Linked DNA regions of Kineococcus endophyticus. The protein of the gene in region 1 interacts with the protein of each later gene in a pairwise test. Links are inferred from orthologs where the notes say so. Each region holds a gene or a part of one and is shown on either strand. Other genes may lie near its edges.

Region 1 (3,520 bases):
CGCCCGTCCGGCCCGCGCGGCCCGTGCGTCCGGCGCGGACGGCCACGCCCACGGCACGCCCCGCGGTCCCGCCCCTTCCACGTGCCGGGAGCGGTGCACGCGCCCGCGTCGCCGACCTCGCCGGGGCCCGCCGGGCCCGTCGCTGGCGCCCGGGCCGGCGGTCCGCCCTCGCCCTCGGGGCGGTCCTCCTCGTCCTCGTCGCGGCCGGGTGGGTGCTGCTCGCCTCGCCCTGGCTGCGGGTCGAGCAGGTCCGCACGACGGGGGTCGAGCGGACCGATCCCGCTGCGGTGCAGCGGATCCTCGCCGGTGTCGACGGGACGCCGCTCGCCCGGGTCGACGCCCGCTCGCTGTCGCGCCGTCTCGCCGCGCTGCCGCTGGTGCAGAGCGTGGACGTCTCCCGGTCCTGGCCGTCGACGCTCGTCGTCGCGGTGCACGAACGCCAGGCCGTCGCGGCCGTCCCGTCGACCGCCGGGGGAGTCGACCTCGTCGACGGGGACGGCAACGTGCTCGTGCACGCCGACGCCGCACCGGCGGGGGTGCCCACGCTCGACGTCGACGTCGCGAAGGCCGGGAGCGCCGCCCTGCAGGCCGCGATCGCGGTCAACGCCTCGCTCGGCGACCAGGTGCGCAGCGAGGTCGCGTCGATCTCCGCGACCGGCCCGGACGCCGTCACCCTGCGCCTGGCGAAGGGCCCCACGGTCGTGTGGGGTGACGCGTCGCGCCCCGAGCGCAAGGCCGAGGTGCTCCTGCGGATGCTCGCCGACCCCACGGTGGCCGCGGCGCGGTCCGTCGACGTCTCCGCCCCCGACGCCCCCGCCGTCACTCCCTGACCCGGCCGCTCCGTCGGCCAGTCCCCGCCACCAGGGGGGATCGTCGACGCAGCGCGCTCACCAGGTGAGCCGGCTGCGTCGACGATCCCACCGCGCGGCCCGGGCCGGCCCCGCAGGACGTCACGCACCGTCCGGGCAGGTCGACGGAACGTGGTAGTCGCCCTCCGATCCGCATCCGATCGACGTGTTGTCGCGACACGCCGCGCCATCGGTTGCCTTTGCCCCGTCCGGCTCCCTACGGTCACCACCCAGCAGAACGTGACATAACGTTGACCCTCTACTTGAGGGTCAGGGTTTCGCAGCACGGACAGACCAGGCGAAAGAGGCGAGAGGCAACCACCGTGGCAGCTCCGCAGAACTACCTAGCGGTCATCAAGGTCGTCGGCGTCGGCGGCGGTGGTGTGAACGCGGTCAACCGGATGATCGAGGTCGGCCTCAAGGGCGTCGAGTTCATCGCCGTCAACACCGACGCCCAGGCGCTCCTGATGTCGGACGCCGACGTCAAGCTCGACGTCGGCCGCGAACTCACCCGCGGGCTCGGCGCCGGCGCCGACCCCGAGGTCGGCCGCAAGGCGGCCGAGGACCACGCCGAGGAGATCGAGGAGGTGCTCAAGGGCGCCGACATGGTCTTCGTCACCGCCGGCGAGGGTGGCGGCACCGGCACCGGCGGCGCGCCCGTCGTGGCCCGCATCGCCCGCTCGCTCGGCGCCCTGACGATCGGTGTCGTGACGCGCCCGTTCGTCTTCGAGGGCCGCCGCCGCGCGAACTCCGCCGAGAGCGGCATCGCCGAGCTGCGCGACGAGGTCGACACCCTCATCGTCATCCCGAACGACCGGCTGCTGTCGATCTCGGACAAGACGGTCAGCATCCTCGACGCCTTCAAGTCGGCCGACCAGGTCCTGCTGTCCGGTGTCCAGGGCATCACCGACCTCATCACCACGCCGGGGCTGATCAACCTCGACTTCGCGGACGTGAAGTCGGTCATGCAGGGCGCCGGGTCCGCCCTCATGGGCATCGGGTCCGCGCGCGGGGACGACCGCGCCATCCACGCCGCCGAGGCGGCTGTGAACTCCCCGCTCCTCGAGGCCAGCATCGATGGCGCCCACGGCGTCCTGCTGTCCATCCAGGGCGGTTCCGACCTCGGCCTGTACGAGATCAACGAGGCCGCGCGCCTGGTCCAGGAGGCCGCGCACCCCGAGGCGAACATCATCTTCGGGACGGTCATCGACGACGCCCTCGGCGACGAGGTGCGCGTCACCGTCATCGCCGCGGGCTTCGACGCGGGCACCCCGAAGAGCCGTCGCGACGAGCGCGCGCTCGGCCAGGTCTCCGGCCGCCCGGTCCCGGCCAGCGCCGTGCCCCCGCGCACCACGCGCCCGGCGACCCCGGAGCCGACGTACGCCCCGCAGCCGCAGTACACGCAGCAGCAGCCTGCCCAGCAGCAGCCGGCGCCGAGCTACCAGGCCCCGGCGCCCACGCCGCAGTACACCCAGGCCCAGCCGACGGCCCCGGCCCAGCAGCAGCCGCAGCAGCAGCCGCAGTACGCCCAGCAGGCGCCCCAGGTCGTGCCGTCGCCGGACCCGGTCCAGGTGCCGCGCATCATCGAGCTGCCGCAGGACACCGCGGCCGCCCGTCGTCCGAGCCGGCCCCGGCCGGAGGAGGACGACCTGGACGTGCCCGACTTCCTCAAGTGAGTCGCACGGTCCGCTGAGGTGGCTACCGACGCACCCCTGAGCACCGTCCCGCTGCTGGACGCCGGTCTGCCGGCCGGCGTCCACGGCGGGTTCACCACCCGCGCGGGCGGCACCGGTCGGGCCCCCTTCGCGGGGCTGAACCTCGGCGACCACGTCGGGGACGACCCCGCCCGCGTCGCCGCGCACCGCGAGGCGTTGCGGCGCAGCGTCCGTGCGGACGTCCTCGTCGTGCCCCGCCAGGTGCACGGCGCGGACGTCGTCGAGGTCGTCAGCCCGCCGGCGACGGCCCCCGAGGCCGACGCCCTGTTCACCCGGGTCCCGGGCATCGCCGTGGCCGTGGTCGTGGCCGACTGCGTCCCGGTCCTGCTCGCCGACGCCGGAGGCGGTCTCGTGGGCGTCGCCCACGCCGGTCGTCCCGGTCTCGTCGCGGGCGTCGTGCCCGCCCTCGTCGCCGCGATGCGGTCGGCGGGTGCTCGCCACCTCCTCGCCGCCCTCGGCCCCTCCGTCTGCGGCGGCTGCTACGAGGTCCCGCAGGCCATGGCCGACGACGTCGCGGCGCAGGTCCCCGCCGCCCGCGCCCGGACGCGGTGGGGGACGGCGGCCGTCGACGTCGCCGCCGGGGTGCGGTCCCAGCTCGACGCCCTCGGCGTCCCCGCCCGCGACCTCGGCCGCTGCACCGTCGAGCACGACGACCTCTTCTCGTTCCGCCGCGACGGGAGCACCGGCCGGTCGGCCGGCGTCGTGGTGCTCGCGTGAACCGGACCGAGGAGCTGGCGGCCGGGCTGGCGCGCACCCGCGAGCGCACGGCCGCCGCGGCGCGGGCCGCCGGCCGTGACCCGGGCGACCTCACCCTCGTCGTCGTGACGAAGTTCTTCCCGGCCGACGACGTGCGCCGGCTGGCCGGCCTCGGCGTGGCGGACGCGGGGGAGAGCCGGGACCAGGAGGCGTCGTCCAAGGCGGCGGAGCTGGCCGACCTCGACCTGCGCTGGCACTTCG
Region 2 (3,533 bases), on another replicon or contig:
ACGGACCGGGCGGAGGTGTGGCTGGCGCTCGTCACGACCCGCGCGCACGCGGAGTGAGTGGCCGCCTGCCAGACTCCCGTCGTGGCCCTGGACCCCGCCGACCTCCCCGCCTCCGCCCTGGAGTTCCTCGCCGAACGGCACCTGGCGACGCTCACGACGCTGCGGGCCGACGGCTCGCCGCACGTCGTGCCCGTCGGGTTCACCTTCGACCCGGGAACGCGGGAGGTCCGGGTCATCACCTCGGGCACCTCGCGCAAGGCCGTCCACGCGGCCCGCGGGTCGCGGTGCGTGGTCTCCCAGGTCGACGGCCGGCGCTGGCTGTCGCTGGAGGGGCCCGGCCGCGTCCTCGACGACCCGGCCTCGGTCCGCGACGCCGAGGAGCGCTACGCCGGTCGCTACCGGACGCCGCGGGAGAACCCGGCCCGCGTCGTCGTGGTCTTCACCGTCGACCGCGTCCTGGGGTCCGTCCCGCCGTGGGAGTGAGCGCCGTCGGGGTGAGGGTCAGCGGTAGCTGACCATCAGCTCCACGACGCGGTCGAGGAAGGCGTCCACAGGCGCCTCCCTGTACCCGCGCGCCCCGCGCCGCGGTCGGAAGAGCGCGTCCCGGACGTCGTCGGCGGTGAGGGTGCGCGACCCGCGGAAGTGCTGCACGAGCAGCTCGCACAGGTCGTCGACGTCGCGCGGGTGGTAGCCGCGGCGCAGACCCCGGGCGCGGGGGAAGCGCTCCCCGCGACGCTCCTTGAGCCGGCCCGCGACGGCCTGGCCGAGCGCGGAGCGGCGGTCGGTCCAGGACCGCTGGTCGTCCTGGGCCAGCGCGTGCGACCGTTCCCGCTGGGCCAGCGCGTCCTCGACCTCGGCGAGCCGCGCGTCGGTGTCGCCCACGTCGTAGCCGCCGAGCTGGGACCCGAACCCGACGGCCCGCACCTGGGCCGAGGCGACCCGGCCCGCCGGCAGCGCCGTCGCGAGGTGGTCGAGGAAGAGGTCGACGTCGGCGACCTTGTACCCCCGTCGCAGCGCCGCGGCGCGGGCCGGGCGCTCCCGGACGAGCTGCTCGACCGGGACCGTGCCGTTGCTCACCGCGTCGCTGGTCACGCGGTCGGCTGCTCGGGGCCGATCGCGGCCAGCTGACCGCAGGCGCCGTCGATCTCGCTGCCGCGGGTGTCGCGGACGGTCGTCGGGATGCCCCGCGCCTCCAGCGCCGCGACGAACGCCTTCTCCACGGCCGGGTCGCTCGCGGTCCACTTCGAGCCCGGGGTCGGGTTCAGCGGGATGGGGTTGACGTGCACCCAGCCGCGCCCGCGGGCGTTCAGCAGCTTGCCGAGGCGGTCCGCGCGCCAGGCCTGGTCGTTGATGTCGCGGATGAGCGCGTACTCGATGCTCACGCGCCGGCCCGTCGCCTCGAAGTAGCGGCGGGCCGCGTCCAGGGCCTGCGCGACGTTCCACCGCTGGTTGATCGGGACGAGGTCGTTGCGCAGCTCGTCGTCGGGGGCGTGCAGGCTCAGGGCCAGCGTCGCGGCGATGCCCTCGCCGGCGAACTTGTCGATGGCCGGCACGAGCCCGACGGTCGACATCGTGATGCCGCGTGCGGAGATGCCGAGGCCGTCGGGGGCGGGCTGGGTGAGCCGGCGGACGGCGGCGACGGCGGACTTGTAGTTGGCCAGCGCCTCCCCCATCCCCATGAAGACGACGTTGCCGACGCGGCCCTCGCCGCCGGGGACCTCTCCGCGGGCCAGGGCGCGCGAGGCGGCCGTGACCTGCTCGACGATCTCGGCGGTGGACAGGTTGCGCGTCAGGCCGGCCTGGCCGGTGGCGCAGAACGGGCAGTTCATGCCGCAGCCGGCCTGGCTGGAGATGCAGAGGGTGTCGCGGTTCTTGTAGCGCATGAGGACCGACTCGACGAGCGCGCCGTCGTGCATCCGGTACAGCGTCTTGACCGTGGTGCCCGCATCGGCCGTGAGCGTGCGGATCGGCGTCAGCAGCGTCGGCAGCAGCGCGTGCGCGATGCGGGACCGGCTGGCGGCCGGCAGGTCCGTCATCTTCTCCGGGTCGTCCTCGAGGCGCTCGAACCAGTGCGTGGCGAGCTGCTTGCCGCGGAACGCCTTCTCCCCCAGCTCGACCATCGCGGGGCCGCGCTCGGCGGGCTCGAGGTCGGCGAAGTGGCGCGGCGGCTTGCCGCGGCGCGGGGCGGACATGACGAGCTGGCCCGGGCCGGCGGGAGCCAGCGGGAGCGGCTCGCGCGGAGGCCGGCCAGGGCCCGCGGTCGCTGGGTCCGGGGAGACGGGGGTGGGAGTGGACATCACTCCCCATGGTACGGCGCCTGAGGTCGAGGGGGTCAGGGCCCGAGGAACCACAGGAGGAGCAGGTGCACGACGGGGGCCGCGGGCAGCAGCGAGTCGAGCCGGTCCATGACGCCGCCGTGCCCCGGCAGCAGGGTTCCCATGTCCTTGATGCCGAGGTCGCGCTTGAGCATCGACTCCGACAGGTCCCCGCCGATGGCCACGACGACCGTGACGGCGCCCAGCAGGACGCCCTGCCACCAGGCCGCGCCGAGCGCCAGCGGCAGGGCGACCGCCCCCGCGACCATGCCGATGACGAGCGAGCCGGCCGAGCCCTCCCACGACTTCTTGGGGCTGACCGAGGGGGCCATGGGGTGCCGGCCGAAGAGGACACCGGCCGCGTAGCCGCCGACGTCGCTGGCGACGACGAGCAGGACGAAGACGAGGACGCGCCAGGCGCCGTCGCTCGCGGCGAGCATGAGCATCGCGAAGCCGGCGAGGAGCGGACCGTAGGTGACGACGAAGATGCCGCCCGCGACGTCGCGCACGGGCGGGACGCGCACGGGTGAGCCGTGGTCACCCCCGTCGTCGACGAGGCGGTACACGACGACCGCCGCCACCGTCAGGGCGTACGCCGCGAAGAGCGTCTCCCCGCCGCCGAGGTAGGCGCCCGGCACCATCGCCAGGGTGCCCACCGCGGGTGGCAGCACGGGGATGCGCAGGTGCCGCGCCCGGAAGGCGCGGACCATCTCGACCGTCCCGTACAGGACGGCGGCGCAGACCAGGACGCCGAAGGCCTCCCGGCGGACGAACAGGCTGGCGACCAGCACCCCACCCATCGCCACCCCCATGCCGATGGCGGCGGGGAGGTTGCGCCCCGCCCGCCGCGGAGGGCGGGCGGTGGACGTCGTCTCGCTGGTCACCGGCACGCTCAGACGGCCAGCAGCTCGGTTTCCTTGTTCTTCAGGAGCTCGTCGACGGCGTCGACGTGCTTCTTCGTCACCGACTCCAGCTCCTTCTCCGCGCGCCCGACCTCGTCCTCGCCGGCCTCGCCGTCCTTGACGATGCGGTCGAGCTCCTCCTTGGCGCGGCGGCGCACGTTGCGCAGCGAGACGCGGGCGTCCTCGGCCTTGGAGCGGGCGAGCTTGATGTAGTCCTTGCGCCGCTCCTCGGTCAGCTGCGGCAGCACGATGCGGATGACGTTGCCGTCGTTGCCCGGGTTGACGCCCAGGTCGGAGTTGCGCAGCGCCTTCTCGA

Evidence for each region. The genes of interacting proteins can lie anywhere in the genome.
Region 2: the proteins of ftsZ (region 1) and rlmN interact in binary tests that used the Escherichia coli proteins (3 or more experiments, as listed by UniProt). The link is inferred for Kineococcus endophyticus from one-to-one orthologs.

Annotation. Positions count from the first base shown.
Region 1 is NZ_JBFNQN010000001.1:400,181-403,700, forward strand. Bases 482-3,347 are described here. They hold ftsZ (cell division protein FtsZ), read left to right. Parts: upstream 482-1,171; coding sequence 1,172-2,524; downstream 2,525-3,347. Other genes in these bases: AB1207_RS01900 (cell division protein FtsQ/DivIB), read left to right, coding at 482-830; pgeF (peptidoglycan editing factor PgeF), read left to right, coding at 2,543-3,280; AB1207_RS01915 (YggS family pyridoxal phosphate-dependent enzyme), read left to right, coding at 3,277-3,347. Outside these bases: more of AB1207_RS01900, read left to right, coding at 1-481; more of AB1207_RS01915, read left to right, coding at 3,348-3,520. UniProt on the Escherichia coli protein: Essential cell division protein that forms a contractile ring structure (Z ring) at the future cell division site. The regulation of the ring assembly controls the timing and the location of cell division.
Region 2 is NZ_JBFNQN010000005.1:205,144-208,676, forward strand. Bases 194-3,072 are described here. They hold rlmN (dual-specificity RNA methyltransferase RlmN), read right to left. Parts: upstream 2,298-3,072; coding sequence 1,089-2,297; downstream 194-1,088. Other genes in these bases: AB1207_RS08750 (TIGR03618 family F420-dependent PPOX class oxidoreductase), read left to right, coding at 194-483; AB1207_RS08755 (DivIVA domain-containing protein), read right to left, coding at 502-1,092; AB1207_RS08765 (phosphatidate cytidylyltransferase), read right to left, coding at 2,333-3,072. Also shown: AB1207_RS08745 (PucR family transcriptional regulator ligand-binding domain-containing protein), read left to right, coding at 1-57; more of AB1207_RS08750, read left to right, coding at 82-193; more of AB1207_RS08765, read right to left, coding at 3,073-3,199; frr (ribosome recycling factor), read right to left, coding at 3,208-3,533.